DNA from 2 places in the Oxobacter pfennigii genome. Region 2 is predicted to be linked to the other one. Evidence: riboswitches for the same ligand, from Rfam matches in the RefSeq annotation. Region 2 holds a riboswitch; the other holds the start of a gene.
The links. Region 2 has a riboswitch for FMN ahead of ribD (bifunctional diaminohydroxyphosphoribosylaminopyrimidine deaminase/5-amino-6-(5-phosphoribosylamino)uracil reductase RibD). Riboswitches for the same ligand answer to the same signal wherever they lie in the genome.
Positions count from the first base shown of each region.

Region 1: another riboswitch for FMN. It lies ahead of OXPF_RS15120 (ECF transporter S component); the one in region 2 lies ahead of ribD (bifunctional diaminohydroxyphosphoribosylaminopyrimidine deaminase/5-amino-6-(5-phosphoribosylamino)uracil reductase RibD).

Region 1 is NZ_LKET01000039.1:381,729-389,753, reverse strand. Features, by position in the region: gene OXPF_RS15150 (bactofilin family protein) at 1-637, opposite strand, end outside; gene OXPF_RS15145 (anti-sigma factor family protein) at 797-1,366, opposite strand; gene OXPF_RS15140 (RNA polymerase sigma factor) at 1,347-1,904, opposite strand; gene rimI (ribosomal protein S18-alanine N-acetyltransferase) at 1,971-2,420, opposite strand; gene tsaB (tRNA (adenosine(37)-N6)-threonylcarbamoyltransferase complex dimerization subunit type 1 TsaB) at 2,425-3,132, opposite strand; gene tsaE (tRNA (adenosine(37)-N6)-threonylcarbamoyltransferase complex ATPase subunit type 1 TsaE) at 3,120-3,593, opposite strand; gene OXPF_RS15120 (ECF transporter S component) at 3,849-4,436, opposite strand; FMN riboswitch at 4,554-4,699, opposite strand; gene OXPF_RS15115 (NUDIX hydrolase) at 4,752-5,414, opposite strand; gene OXPF_RS15110 (hypothetical protein) at 5,832-6,467, shown strand; gene OXPF_RS15105 (flotillin family protein) at 6,486-7,874, shown strand.
Region 2 is NZ_LKET01000032.1:116,180-124,204, forward strand. Features, by position in the region: gene spoIVA (stage IV sporulation protein A) at 1-912, shown strand, start outside; gene ribH (6,7-dimethyl-8-ribityllumazine synthase) at 1,254-1,721, opposite strand; gene OXPF_RS10730 (bifunctional 3,4-dihydroxy-2-butanone-4-phosphate synthase/GTP cyclohydrolase II) at 1,746-2,945, opposite strand; gene OXPF_RS10735 (riboflavin synthase) at 2,957-3,595, opposite strand; gene ribD (bifunctional diaminohydroxyphosphoribosylaminopyrimidine deaminase/5-amino-6-(5-phosphoribosylamino)uracil reductase RibD) at 3,577-4,677, opposite strand; FMN riboswitch at 4,828-4,942, opposite strand; gene OXPF_RS10750 (class I SAM-dependent methyltransferase) at 5,070-5,756, opposite strand; FMN riboswitch at 6,014-6,128, opposite strand; gene OXPF_RS10760 (anaerobic nitric oxide reductase flavorubredoxin) at 6,177-7,361, opposite strand; gene OXPF_RS10765 (PadR family transcriptional regulator) at 7,685-8,023, shown strand; gene OXPF_RS10770 (FtsW/RodA/SpoVE family cell cycle protein) at 8,014-8,025, shown strand, end outside.

The DNA.
Region 1 (8,025 bases), on a different contig from region 2:
TCCCTAGGATGGTAATTGCAAGCAATATGGAGAGTATTATCATAATCAGAGGAGAGCCTATTAAAGTCAATACTCCCAAGCCCGCCTTTCTTCCCATGTCCTGCTCTATGGATTGCGCCATTTCGTGAATTTTTTTAGGCATTATGAGGTAAACCAAAGCTGAGAACAAGAACAATACAAGATAACCGGAGAAGGATAATAAAGACCCTGTAAATCTTCCCCAGAATGTTCTGTTTCTCCCCGGCATATTGAAATCATACCTGTAGCTTCCCGGCAGCCTTTGACTTACGCTGCCGTCAATAGCTTCTACAGTATTTCCAAGAACTCTGCCCTTATCACCTACTGTTATTTTTCCTGATACGGTTACTGCATCTCCCATTACTGTGCCGTTAACTATGATATCTCCGAATAGCGTGACTGCGTTTCCCGTTACAGAACCGTTTACGTAAATATCCCCTCTGAGTGTTACCGCATCGCCTAAGATGCTGCTGCCTTCATTTACATATATATCGCCCGACAGCTTGACAATTCCGCCTTGTCTGTCGCCCGCCGAGTTTGCATATACGTATCCTTCAAAGGATAAAGAAATCAAAATAAACATGACTGCAGCAAATAATAATTTTTTCGCATATCGCATAATATTACCTCCATAAATAATGTTAGAAATAATGTTAGAAGGACACTCCTCTTAGTCAAGATTAGGGTACACACCTTCTCTTTTAGGAAATAAATCTGTGGGAAGCCGAAGGTATGCCCCAGCTTATTTTTATCTTGTGAGTCAGAGGAATATCCCGGACTAATGTTTAAAGGCTCTGTATATATTACCGTATAACCTCAATACCACTGCTGACATCAAAATCATAAGGGCTATTGCCATGCCGTAGGTTTCCAGGATGACTCCCCTTGCTATGTCAAGGGCTCTCCCCATGGCTAAAAGCTTTAATGACCCTGTAAATATGGTTTTCCACAGGCTTAAGGATAAATCAAAGAGCTCATTGAACAAGAAGTTGAGATGACTGAAGCTGTCTGAAATTATGCTTGCCGCCGGTGTAAACCTGAAAACAAGTATAATGTTTATCCATCCCATGATGACTGCAAGAAAGCTAACAGCAATGGGAAGCCATGAATTTTTAGCCCTGACAGGCTTCTCACTTCTTATCTTTGATACTACAAGCCTTTCAAGGTTTTCGGGGGCCTCTTCCATCTTGATATTGTCAATGCTAAAAAAGGCACTGCGAAGAATCTCAAATTCCATTTTGCAGCTCTCACAGGATGAAAGATGCATATTAAGCATTTCATATTCTTTTTGCGTAATGTCCCCATCCAGATATTTCATCATAAGATTATCAGCCGCTCTGCAGTCCATTGTAGCCCCCCTTTTCTTTAAGATTTTCCTTTAACATGAGCCTGGCTCTGTAAAGCCTGTTTTTAACTATGGTCATTGGTTCCTTTAATATTTTTGATATCTCTTCATATGATAGGTTCATAAAGTGGTAATATACTATCATTATTTTATATTTTTCAGGAAGTGCCTCTATGGCCTGCTCTATTTCCCGGTATGACTCGGATTTTATATAGCTTTTTTCCGGAGATGTGTCATCCTTCAGCTCGTAATCCTCTATAGGCAGTGTTGTGATTTTCCTCTTTCTTATAATATCTATGCAGATGTTGGATGCAATTTTTACAGCCCAGGTGGAGAATTTGCTTGTGCCGTTATAAGATTTCAAGCCTCTGTATATTTTCATGAAGGCCTCCTGGGTGGCATCCTCGGCTTCGCCTCTGTCATAAAGCATCCTAAGGCACAGGTTATATATGAGCTTTTTATGTTTTGTTATAAGTTCGCTGAAGGCGTCCAGGTCGCCTTCCTGTGCCCTGGAAATCAGCAAAGCCTCCTCATCTATCATATCACCACTTCTTTCAAACTCTTCTATTGTTATATACGTCAGTATTCTGAATATGTCTGAAAAAATTTACACATTGTTTTTCCACATGATGATGGCGTCCTCATTGTTGTCTTCGTAGTATTTAGGGCGAATGCCGACGGATACAAAGCCGTATTTTTCATAAAGCCTTTGGGCTATGTAATTTGTCCTTCTAACCTCCAATGTCATGGCTATGATATTTTCTTGTTTTGCCATTTCAATCATTGCCTTTAAGATAAGGTTTCCTATTCCTTTACCCCTGTAATCGGGGTGTACTGCTATGTTGGTTATGTGGCTTTCATCCAATATAATCCACATGCCTCCGTAGCCTATTACTTTATCCGTGTCCTTTGCCACTACATATCTTGCGGCTCTGTTGTTTTGCACTTCAGTTATGAAGGATTCAGCCGACCAGGGTACGGCAAAGGAGAGGTTTTCTATCACCATAATCTCCGGTATGTCATCTATATCCATTCTGCATAATTTTATATCCCCCATGACTTTATTCTCCTCTGCTGGCTTTGTCATATTCCCTTTCGGCCTGGGATTGTCTTAAATAAAAGGGGGCAAAAGTTATATAATCATCGGTATCGTTATTATTAAGCCGCTTTAATGCAAGGGCTGCAATGGAGGATGCTTTTTGCATATTAAGGTGAGGGGGAGCAAATACTGGCTTTTCCCTTAATTCCAGTTGTATTTTTTCTTTGTGCACAAAGATACCGTCACCTAAAAATATTATTTTTTCATGGTATTCTTTAAGCATCGAAAAAAGCTCATCCATATGTATGGCCATATAGTCACTTAATTTTTTAAATTCATCACCTTCCCATTTGTAGATACAGGTGTATACGTTATCCCTTAGGGCATCCATTATAGGGCATATTATTCCCTTTGAGTGGGGAAGATTGTACACAAGAGCATCGAGAGTAGGTATGGCGATCAATGGCTTATTTGCACCCTGGCATAATCCCTTTACCGTTGCAGCGCCGATTCTCAATCCCGTAAAGGAGCCGGGACCTGAGGCACAGGCAATTGCATCCATATCTTTTATGTCCAATTCGATAGATTTTAATAAATCGTCTATCATGGGCATTATTATGGTGGAATGCTGTTTTTTGTAATTGTAGGTTATCTCTCCTATGAGTTTATTTTCGTCGGCTACCGCGACGGATGCCACCATGGATGAGGTATCTATGGCTAGAACTCGCATTTTTCAATCATCTCCCATATAAGTCCCTGGTATTTCTCGCCGTTGACTTTGATTTGGATTTTTCGATAGTCTTCGCCTACTTCCATATCTTTTGATATGTCTACCCATATGTTTTCCTTTGGCAAAATTTCTTCTATTATATTAGCCCATTCTATAACGCTGACGCCTTGGCCATATATGTATTCATCGAAACCTATTTCATGCATTTCGTCGGTGTCGTTTATTCTGTATACATCGAAATGATACAAGGGAAGCCTTCCATTATATTCGTTTACGATAGTAAAGGTGGGGCTTGTTATATAATCATCTATATTAAGCCCCTTTGCAAGGCCTTTGACGAATTTAGTTTTTCCAGCGCCTAAATCGCCTGTCAGGCAGATTACATAGCCTTTATTGGCTATAGAGCCCAAGTATTCCCCAACTTTTTCGGTATCATTGGGGCTATATGATTCAAACAACATATTATCACTACCCTTTCGAAGGTATTTGATTACAAAAAGCTTGCCGCTTCCTTGTAATCAGATATCTGCATATGCCAGATGAAATTGTAAGCTGTTAGAGAACACTCCTCGTGCAGGTTACGCTCTTATCAGCAATACTAGTTTCTAATCCGAGGAGTGTCCACAGCTTATATTTTATCCAAATTTCCATTCTAATTATATATGTAGTGGTAAAAATGGGCAAGAAATAACCGTCGGTTTGGCCGACGGCTTGCTTTACCTATGAAGGATGGGGGATAAGCTCTTGTATGATAAAAATCCGAGAAGTGCAACTATGATGCCTTTTAAGATATTAAAGGGCACTATACTCAATGCGACAAAGGTGTTTAAATCTTTTATTGCAGGATTGATTTTGGCACCGGCGTCAACTATTGCCGGAATGGGAAAGCCTAAGACTTTTTCGTATAAGGGCAGGAATATAAACAAATTGCACACGGCAGCTACCGCCGCCATAGCAACAACACCTGCTATCAGTCCGTATAATGCGTGAGCTCTGTCCTTTTTAATCTTATACACCATGCCTGCGGCAAATACAAAGGCAGCACCTACGACGAAGTTTGCAATTTCACCTATGCCTGCAGTAGTATTCTTAAGAAGAACATGAAGTATGTTCTTTACTGCTTCGATTATAACGCCGGCTAAAGGCCCTAAGGCGAAGCTTCCTAAAAGTGCGGGAAAATCGCTTATATCCACCTTTAAAAATTCGGGGAAAAAGGGAAGCGGAAATTCAATCAGCATAAGTATAAATGCTGCTGCCGATAAAACAGAAATTTTTACCAGCTTATTAAGTCTTTGATCTCTCATAATAAACCCTCCAGAATAAATATTACTGTCTAGCCCTAATCTTCGGTGGGTCATAAGAAAAAAATCCTGAAAAATAAAAAGCTCCTGAAGAACTTCAGGAGAAAAATACAAGGTAAACACAACCTTCTTTCATCCAGACTTTACTGTCGGCTCCGGAATTAAACCGGATCTGCTTAATTAAAAGCTCGCGGGCTGTACCGCCGGTCGGGAAATGCAAAATAATACGTAAGTATTCAATTGCTCACCCTGCCCTGAAGATTCATTGGCTATTCAGTTCGAATATTATTATAGCATATATTTTTTCCCTTTGCTAGACTATCGCTTCAGCTTTTTTACAACTTCATATACAAGCCTTGCGGTCATTCCCCATATCATTTCATTTTTGTATCTATATATGAGGATTTCGTAATTTCTTCTGCCCCAGGACTTGTAGTAAAGCTCCGGCAGGCCTAATTCTTCTGCCGGAAGAAGAGTCACTTTTCTGCCTTCCTCATCCATGTAGGAAGATTCTATCATAACGCGGGTATTATATTTCTCCGGCTGGCTGTTTTCAAAATGGGATACAGGAACGGTAAATGCGTACTCCACCTCATTTTTGTTGATTATTAATTCATCAGTGCCCCCTATGTCCACTAGACTCACAAAAGAATCAATGGTAATGCCCATAGGAGCAACCATTGTATCAAGGCGTCCAATTATCTTTATCTTATCCTTGGGAATGCCCATCTCCTCATAGGTTTCGCGTATAGCTGTTGCTTCAAGGCTTTCATCCTCTGTCGGGTCGTACATTCCCCCCGGAAAGGACACCTCGCCGCCCTGTCTTATATTAAAATTTCTCATCTGAAATAATAGATGATATTCCCCACCTATAAAAACCAAAGGTATCAATACAACGGAATTATGGTACAGCTCTTTATCCAGTATGCCCGGAATTTCAGTAAGATTCTTTATCATATCATCCAGCCCTTTTTTGTCCATTCCCTTCCCCCCTTCTACACTATTATAACAATAGGGGACGGTTCACTCCACTTTTTCTTTTAACAACAGCAGTAACAACAGGGACGGTTCATAACAACAGGGACGGTTCATTCTATTTTTTCTTTGACAAAATACGGTTCATAACAACAGGGACGGTTCATTCTATTTTTTCTTTGACAAAATACGGGACGGCTCATCCTACTTTCTCTTTAAAATATTTATATCAAGTAGACGTGGGCAAATCTGCTTTTAAATTGTGCTGATTTTGTGGACTGGACTCACCTTTTATGATTATAATTAAATAGGGGCCTGCACAAAACCATATTTAAGATCATTTTCTTTAATACCTTCTATCATAATAAATATGTTCGCTTTCTTAGCATAATAAATTAGCTGCTTCTTTTAAGGGGGGATATTATGGTTGAATGGTGGAATAGTATACCGGGTGATCAAAGAGTATATTGGTATATAGGGATTCCTTTTACTACTCTCTTTATAATTCAAACCCTCCTGCCATTTTTAGGACTTGGTGACCACGGAGATTTTGGCGATTCAAATGAGAATTTGGGAGATATCCATGAATATCTGGATTCAGACGGCTTCCAGGACTATACCTTCGATGATGTCTCTTCTCCCTTTAGACTTCTCACCATGCGAAATTTCATTGTTTTCTTTACCGTATTTTCATGGACCGGCATTGTACTTGACAAATTTAATATGAATAAAATACTTGAAGTCCTGCTTTCCTGTGGCGCAGGTTTTATAGTCAGCCTGATTATAAGCAGCCTGTTTTATTTCATCGCCAATTTGACGGAATACGGCGGAATGGACCTTAAAAATGCAATAAATGCAAAGGGAGAAGTGTATCTCACCATTCCAGGGGCAAAGGATGGCGTGGGAAAGGTTACGGTGATAGTGCAGGGTACATCCCGGGAATTAGATGCAATGACCAATGGGAAAACTATTCCTACTGGAGAAAGAGTTAAGGTTATAGGCGTAATCGACAATCAAATTTTATTGGTTGAAAATTTGGTTGAAGATCATATCGATTAATTAAAAGGGGGTCAGTTTATGTATGAGATAATTTTATACACTGTCATAGCAGTGGCAATACTATCAACCGTTATTATGCTGTTTTTAAGATTTAAAAGATGTCCGTCCGATAAGGTACTCGTTGTTTATGGTAAGATAGGAAGAAGCGGAGACGGCACGGCAAGGTCTGCAAAATGCATCCATGGAGGAGCTGCCTTTGTATGGCCTGTTATACAGAATTATGAATTTTTAGATTTGACTCCGATTTCGATCGAAGTAAATTTGACCAAGGCATTGAGCAAACAGAACATAAGGGTGGATGTACCTTCCAGATTTACCGTAGGTATTTCCACGGAACCCGAGGTTATGCCAAATGCGGCGGAAAGAATCTTGGGGCTGCAGCTTAAGGATATACAGGAACTGGCAAAGGATATTATATTTGGCCAGCTAAGGCTTGTAATTGCCACCATGGATATTGAGGAAATAAATTCAGACAGAGATAAATTTTTAGCCAATGTATCCAAAAACGTGGAGGCTGAACTTAAAAAGATTGGTTTAAAGCTTATAAACGTTAACGTTACAGACATAAAGGATGAATCCGGTTATATTGAAGCCCTGGGTAAAGAAGCCGCATCCAAGGCTATTAACGATGCCAAAAAGAGCGTTGCTGAAAAAGACCGCGACGGTTCCATAGGTGAGGCAAATGCCCAAATGGACCAGAGAATACAGGTATCGGAGGCAAACTCCAAAGCTGTTGAGGGTGAAAACCTGGCCAGGATAACCATTGCAAATTCCGAGGCAGAAAAAAGGGAAAAGGAAGCTGAAGCCAACAGGAGAGCGGTTGCAGCTGAGAAGGTACAGTCTGCAAAGGCCCTGGAAGAAGCATATTCCGCAGAGCAAAGTGCGGAAATGGCCCGTGCCGAAAGGGAAAGGGCCACAAAGACGGCAGACGTCATAATCCACGCCGAAATTGAAAAACAAAAAGCCGAAATAGATGCCGAAGCCCAGGCCGAAACCCTCCGCCGCCGGGCAAAGGGTGAAGCCGACGCCATTTTGTTTAAAATGCAGGCAGAAGCAACAGGAGTAATGGAAGTACTGAGCAAACAGGCAGAGGGTTTTGAAAAGATAGTGGCGGCAGCAGGAAACGATCCAAAGAATGCGGTTGCCCTTATGATCGCTGATAAGATGGAACAGCTTGCAAAAATTCAGGTGGAAGCCATCAAGAACATCAAGATTGATAAGATCACCGTATGGGATTCCATGTCGGGGGGCAGCGGCACTCCATCCACAGCTAATTTTCTGTCGGGAATGCTGAAATCCATTCCTCCGTATGAAGATGTCTTCAAAATGGCGGGGTTGGAGCTTCCAAACTATCTTACAGGGACAAAAAAAGAAATCCCCGAGGATTCCATAGGAACTGAAGGGTAGTAAAGGCTTAGGGACGGTTCATCATAATTTGAGTTTTAGAACAACAGTTTGGCATGAACCGTCCCTATGGTTTTTCTGGTTTTTCTGGATATTTTTGATGCTTCTGTACTTAAAAATATAAAATCTACTGCAAAACAAGCAATTTTAAAGG
Region 2 (8,025 bases):
ATGCATCCTGATAACCCCGATACCATAACCTTAAAAAAGAGCCTTGAAGAGAAGTATGATATTCCTGTTCAGGCTGTTGATGTCATGCAGATGAGAGTAGAAGATATCGATAATCTTCTGGAAAATGTTTTGTTTGAATTCCCCATTAAGGAAATCAACATCGACCTGCCCGACTGGGTTGATGTGCTTGAAATGGACCACTGGCTCAAAAGAGATTTCCTTGATTCAGTTAAATTTGCTGCAAAGGATTTATATAAGCTGAGGGATATTAAGCCTGTCATCGAAAAGTTCAATGAATATGATTTTATCGGTGATGTTGAAATACAGGATTTAAAGCCCGGTGAAGGTATTGCCGATGTCAATATCAGGACCAAGGACGGCCTTTTCTACCAGGTATTGGGAGAATTTTGCGGTTATAAGATAGACGGTGAACGGCACCTCTTAGGACTTATGAAGGATCTTTCAATTGCAAAGCATGAATATGACAGGATTGCAGATGCCTTAAAAGATGTTCGCGAAACCGGATACGGGTTAGTTCCTCCTCAAATGGATGAGCTTAAATTAGAAGAGCCTGAAATTGTCAAACAGGGAGGAAAATTCGGCGTCAAGCTTAGGGCATCCGCTCCTTCTCTTCATATGATTAGGGCTGACATTGAAACTGAAGTGTCCCCTGTTGTAGGGACGGAAAAGCAAGGTGAAGATTTGGTTAAATCACTGCTTGAGCAGTTTGAAAGCGATCCGGCAAAATTATGGCAGTCAAATATGTTCGGCAAGACTTTAGAAGAATTAGTCAAGGAAGGATTACAGAGCAAGCTCTTTAAGATGCCTGAAGACGTACAGTCAAAGCTCCAGAGGACCGTACAGAAAATAGTCAATGAAGGCGGCGGCGGTTTAATCTGTATCATATTATAAAAATCCGGATTCTCAATCCGGATTTTTCCCTTCTCTGATCTGCCCGTTACAATATAACGGTCAGCCTTTAAATATCATCTGCCAAATTCATTTCAAATTCAATTTCATGTCTGAGGGGACTGTTATTGTCTCCTGATAATGGAATCTCCGGTTTCATTTTTCTCGAAATGTCCAATGCATTACGATAAAACCTTGCCACATCTAAGCTCCGTTTTTGGTAAAAGCGGAACACTTCCATGTCATAATAATAGCATTAATGGCTGCTGTGTTCTGCCTCACTTAATCATTTATACAAGTATCAACCGTAAATCCTAGGCATATAAAATTAAAAACCAGCCGTATTACGCTTCGATTTCACGAATCAGATTGACCATTTCAATGGCTCCAACAGCGCAGTCAAAGCCCTTATTGCCCGCCTTGCTGCCTGCCCGCTCAATGGCCTGTTCTATATTTTCCGTGGTCAGCACTCCAAACATAACGGGAATATTGCTGTTTAAAGATACACTGGCAATGCCCTTGGACACCTCACTGCATACATAATCATAGTGGGTTGTGCTGCCGCGGATGACCGCACCAAGGCATATAACAGCGTCGTATTTCCCGCTTTTCGCCATTTTAGATGCGATCAGCGGAATTTCAAAGGCTCCGGGAACCCACGCAATGTCTATGCTGTTCTCATTGACCTCATGGCGCTTCAGTCCGTCTAAGGCACCGCTTATCAGTTTAGCTGTTATAAATTCATTGAAACGTGCGGCAACAATGCCGATTTTAATATTCCTGGATACGAGTTTTCCTTCAAAGGTTCTCATTTCAACATCTCCTCCAATTTTATATTAATAGTCCAAAATATGGCCCATTTTTTCCTGCTTGGTCTTAAGATAAAATAGATCCTGTGTAGTAGCATCCATCTGTATGGGAATCCTCTCTGTAATCTCCATGCCAAAACCTGAAAGCTGATAGATTTTATCCGGGTTGTTGGTGAGCAGGCGCAATGTTTTTACTCCAAGATCACGCAGAATCTGAGCACCGATAAAGTACTCCCTCATATCTCCCTCAAAACCAAGGGCAAGATTAGCCTCCAAAGTATCCATTCCCTGATCCTGAAGCTTATAGGCACGCAATTTATTAATCAATCCAATACCGCGGCCTTCCTGGCGCATATACAGTAAGACCCCCCGACCTTCATCCTCAATTTGTGTCATTGCTGCCGCGAACTGCTGACCGCAGTCACAGCGGACGGAGCCGAAAGCATCACCGGTAAGGCACTCGGAATGAACGCGGCACAAAAGATTTTGACCGTCGCCGATCTCACCTTTGACCAACGCCACATGATGCTCGCCATTGAGCTTACTGATGTATCCATAAACCTTGAAATCACCGTATTTCGTCGGAAGATCGGCACAGGTAATCTGCTCTACTAGCTTGCCATTTCTTTTCCTGTATTCCTGTAAGGCTTTAATTGTAATAAATTTCATATTCCATTGCTGCGCCAGTGCTATTAATTCTGGTGTACGCATCATGGTTCCGTCCTCCCCCATGATCTCGCAGCACAGACCGCATTCCTTTAAGCCGGCCAGTCTCATCAGATCCACTGTGGCCTCGGTATGTCCGTTTCTCTCCAACACTCCGTTTTTCTTTGCCATCAAAGGGAACATGTGACCGGGGCGACGGAAATCCTCGGGTTTTGCATCGCCTTCCACGCATTTCATAGCGGTGAGGCTGCGCTCTGCCGCCGAAATACCAGTAGTAGTGTTAGCATGATCTATAGAAACAGTAAATGCCGTTTCATGATTGTCACTGTTATCAGAGACCATCTGAGGAAATTTCAACTTTTTACAAAGCTCTGTGCTCATTGGCATACAAATAAGACCCTTGCCATGTACGGCCATAAAATTCACATTTTCAGTAGTGGCAAACTGGGCGGCGCAAATAAAATCTCCTTCGTTTTCCCTGTCTTCATCGTCTGTAACCAGGATGATTTTCCCTTGACGAAGATCTTCCAGTGCTTCCTCTATGGTGTTAAATTGAAACATTTTGATTCCTCCTAAAAGCCGCATTTCGCAAGAAAGTCAGCTGTAATATTGTTTTTTAACGGCTGGGCTTCCATCAGCCGTTCAACGTATTTGCCAATACAGTCGTTCTCCAGATTGACTGTATCTCCAATATGCTTATCGGATAAAATTGTCATTACCGCCGTATGTGGTATGACAGAAACACTGAAACTGTCCTTATATACTTTAGCCACCGTCAGGCTGATTCCATCGATAGCAATCGAACCTTTTTCAATTATATACCGCAGAATTTTGGAGCTGGTTTTTATAGTGTACAAAATAGCGATATCATCTTTCTCAATGGCAGAAACCGTTCCGGTACCATCGATATGACCTGTGACAATATGCCCGCCGAATCTGCCGTTTATGGACATGGCCCGTTCCAGATTGACCAAACTTCCCCTGCGCAAGTTTCCGAGAGAAGAACGGTTTAAGGTTTCGTGCATCACGTCGGCAGTAAAGCCCCTTGGAGAAAAGGATGTGACTGTGAGGCAGACACCGTTGACAGCGATACTGTCTCCAATGCGGACATCCTCCATTATTTTCTTTGCCTGAACTGAGATAACAAAAGACTGAGCACCTTTTCGTATACTTTCCATTTTTCCGATTTCTTCTATGATTCCTGTGAACACCCTATCACCTCGCTTTCCAATAAAATATCCTCGCCTACCCGTATAACAGTTGGTTTGCTCAATTTGAAAGCCTCATCAGGGCAATCCACTCCCAAGCCTGATACCGGGGTTTGTCCGCTTCCCCCAAACATTTTAGGGGCAATATATGCCTGTACCTTGTTGACGATTCCGCTTTTAAGCGCAGACCAGTTCAGCGTACTGCCGCCTTCTAAAAGAATGCTGTCAATTTTTCTCTCACCCAGCCTTATCATCAAGCAATTAAGGTCAATATGCCCGTCTTTTAAAGGGAGTACCATAATATCGCAGCCTGCTTCTAAGTAAGGCTGGTGTTTTTCTTGATCCGGCACCGCCGTAGCAATAAGCGTACCGATACTCTTTGCCGAAGTAACAAGCCTTGAAGCTAGCGGCATTCTGAGTCTGGTATCGCACACAATACGCAGGGGATTTCTGTTGTTATCAAGCCGGCAGGTCAGCATTGGATCATCTAAAAGGACAGTGCCGATTCCCACCATTATGGCAGAATAGCGGTGCCGGTCCTCATGAACGCGCTGCCGCGCCCTTTCGCCGGTAATCCATTGAGACTTGCCGGTACGTGTTGCAATTTTTCCGTCCAGGGTCATGGCGTACTTCATTATCACGTAGGGCGTTTTGCTCTGGATATAGTGAAAGAAGCTCTCGTTGAGCGTATCACATTCGTCCTTTAGAATACCCTCTGTTACTTCAATTCCCCGGGAACGTAACAGCTTAATGCCTTTACCTGCCACCAAAGGATTAGGGTCACAAGAGCCAATTACTACACGACGGATACCGCTATTTAGGATAGCATCGGTACAAGGCGGTGTTTTGCCATAATGACAGCAAGGCTCCAGTGTCACATAAATGGTTGCGCCTGACGGAGATGTTTTGCAGCTTGCGAAGGCATTCCGTTCAGCATGGAGCTCTCCGTATTTCTGATGATAACCCTTTCCAATGACATTACCGTCTTTTACAATAACCGCGCCCACCATGGGATTGGGATTTACCCATCCGCAGCCCTTCTTTGCAAGCTTTATAGCAAGCTTCATATATTCTATATCAGTCATGCAGCACCTCCTAAAAAATGCCCTGAACAAAACCGTTCAGGGCATATAAGGCGTCGCAAGTGTGAGTAAGCAGCATATATTACAAATAAAAAACTCCGGAATAAAACATTATTCCAGAGCAGATTCACATACACACAGAAACACTGCGGCTTTCATCTTCTTTCATCCAGACTATACTGTCGGCTTCGGAGTTGCACCGAATCATGCCTTACGGCTCGTGGGCTTTACCACCGGTAGGGAATTTAACCCTGCCCTGAAGATATTATTCAATTGCTTTTATTATACTGCTTATTTTGTTTTTGTCAAGGTTAATGATGGAAAGATATTTCTACGGTTTGATTAAACTATACCGACCGGTAAGTGAAATGAAATTTTCCAATTCATGAAATTGCTTATTTTTTGTCTAACCTCACAATCATGATAATAGGTATTTCTTGCCCGGGAAAAGGAACTTCGTAAAATCCGCTTAAAACAAAATTATATAAAAATGCGGTGTTCAGTATTTCCTGAATAGAACGGTGGTAATAATTCTGTAAGACTGGTTGCCCTGCAATTGCCTCTCCCTGATATATTTGACTTGTGAAGTAATTATTATTTGGGTAGGTAAAACAGGGATGGTGCGTTGCAAAAACAAATGAGCCTCCGGTTCTCATCATCAAATGTACTGCTTTAAATAGTGGATTAATATCTGAAATATCCATAATTGCCATGTTCGCAACAGCCTTATCAAAAAGTTTATCTTGCCCGAGTGCTAAAAGTTCATCATAATTAGTTGCGTCACATACATAAAAATTCACCCTATCCAGCACATCTGCCCGGCGTTTTTTCGCCAGCTCAATCATTTTGGCGCTATAGTCAAAGGCAACCACTTTCGCACCGCATTCAGCCAACCTTTCGGAAAAATTCCCGTTTCCACAGGCAATGTCCAATACCAGCTCCCCCTGGCAAATATCAAGCAGCTCTTCTGTATAAGGTCTGACCAAATTACGATGAAAATCATTAGAGTCATCCCCCATTCTCTCGTCCCAAAAAGTTGCATTGGTTTCCCATGCTGTAAGACCGTTATCTATTTTTGACATAAGTACCTCCATAAACCTCTTATAATATTGTACCATTTTTCCCGATAGAAAAAACTTATCTTCCTCTTTAAGTCTCTCTTCTTTCACTTGCTTAACAAGTGGTTTCCGGTGAGCAACAAAAAGCTAAACGAGATAATATCTCGTTCAGGGTATATAAGACATCCCAAGTCGATAGTAAGCAATTATATTACAATAAAAAGCTCTGGAATAAAACATTATTCCAGAGCAGATTCACATACACACAGAAACACTGAGGCCTTTATCTTCTTTCATCCAGACTATGCTGTCGGCTTCGGAGTTACACCGAATCATGCCTTGCGGCTAGTGGGCTTTACCACCGGTAGGGAATTTAACCCTGCCCTGAAGATATCATTCAATTGAATCTTATTATACTGCTTATTTTGTTTTTGTAAACTAAATTCAAGCCTCCGCTATGGTTTTCCCATAGGCTTCACATTGGGACAAGGCAGCTTCATCCGGTACCCAAAGAGTTTTAATCCCGTCGTCAAGCACACGGAAACCGGAGTCCGCAAGCGCTTTAGAAATATGTCCCACAGACTCTCCGCTCCACCCATAGCTGCCGAATGCCGCCGCGCTCTTTCCTGTAAACTTGAGTCCCTTTATCATCTCCAGCAGGCCTCCTATGGAATGCAGGATGCCGCGGTTGATGGTGGACGAACCGATGAGAACCGTTTTTGAGCGGAATATCTCCGTGATAATATCATTCTTGTCCTCTTTTGCCGCATTAAAAAGCTTCACCGTCACACTCATATCCTGACTGCGTATGCCCGCAGCAATGGCCTCTGCCATGCGTCGCGTTGCGCCCCACATGGTATCGTAGACGATGCTGATTTGATTCTCTTGGTAAGAAGCCGCCCATTTCAGATACGCTTGGATAATCTGCGCAGGCTCTTCCTTCCATATAACTCCGTGGCTTGGGCAGATCATATCCACCGGCAGCCCTAAGCCTAACACCTCATTGATCTTTTTTATAACCAGCGGTGAAAACGGATTCAGTATATTGGCGTAATACTTTATGGCCTCGGTGTAAAGCTCGGCAGTATCCACCGTGTCATTGTACAAGGATTCGGTGGCGTAATGCTGTCCGAAGGCATCATTGGAGAACAGTATATTCTCACCCGTAAGATAACAGAACATACTGTCCGGCCAATGCAGCATTGGCGCTTCCACAAAAATCAGCTTTGTACTGCCCAGCTCAAGTGTATCCCCTGTCTTTACCGTGATAAAATTCCAGTCATGGTGATAATGCCCTTTAAGCGATTTAACGGCGTTGGCCGTGCAGTAGATGGGCGTATCGGGAATATAGCGCATAAGCTCCGGCAGCGCGCCGCTGTGATCGCTCTCCGCATGGTTTGCAATAATGTAGTCGATCTCTTTCAAATCGATTTCATTCTGCAGATTGCTGACAAACTCCTTGTCAAAAGGCTTCCAGACCGTTTCAATCAGTACATTTTTCACGTCCTTTATAAGATAGGAGTTATACGATGAGCCTTTCCATGTCGAATATTCGTCCCCATGAAACTTCTTTAATTCCCAATCTACCTTGCCAACCCATGTAACTTTAGAAGTCAGTGCTTTTCCCATTGTTATCCCTCCATTTTTTATATTTAGTATAACACAAAAACAGTAAATTCATGTTGTAGTCTGTAAGTTGAAAAAGTCTGGCTTTCGGGGCAATTTTCAAGTTCTCAAATTGCCTGCCTTAATTCATGTATTTATGATTTTGAGATACCTCAATATCAAAATGTTATATTATGGTAAGCCATAAGTCAAGCTAAAGAAAAAACAGACAATAATCTCGCTATATATTTTAATAACCATTATTGACATTAAAATAGAATAGTTCTATAGTAATACATAGATATGCTATGCATAGTAATTCAATATATAGATTTGAGGTGGTACTTATGAAGGTTAACAAAGAGTTGCTTAAGGGAAGCACTGTAATCCTTATCTTAACTTTACTTGACCGTAAGCCAATGTACGGTTATGAGATTATAAAAGAAATAGATAAGAAGTCAGATGGTGTTTTTAACTTCAAGGAAGGAACACTTTATCCGATTTTACATTCCCTTGAGGCAGAAGGTTTTGTCTTATCTTATTGGGATGAAGTTGAGAGCCGTAAAAGGAAGTATTATAAAATTACGGATGCCGGGAAATTGCAGGTTAAGGAAAAGCAAGAGGAATGGTTCACTTTTAAGAGCGCGGTAGATAAGGTTTTATTGGAGGAGATCGTATGGAATTAGGT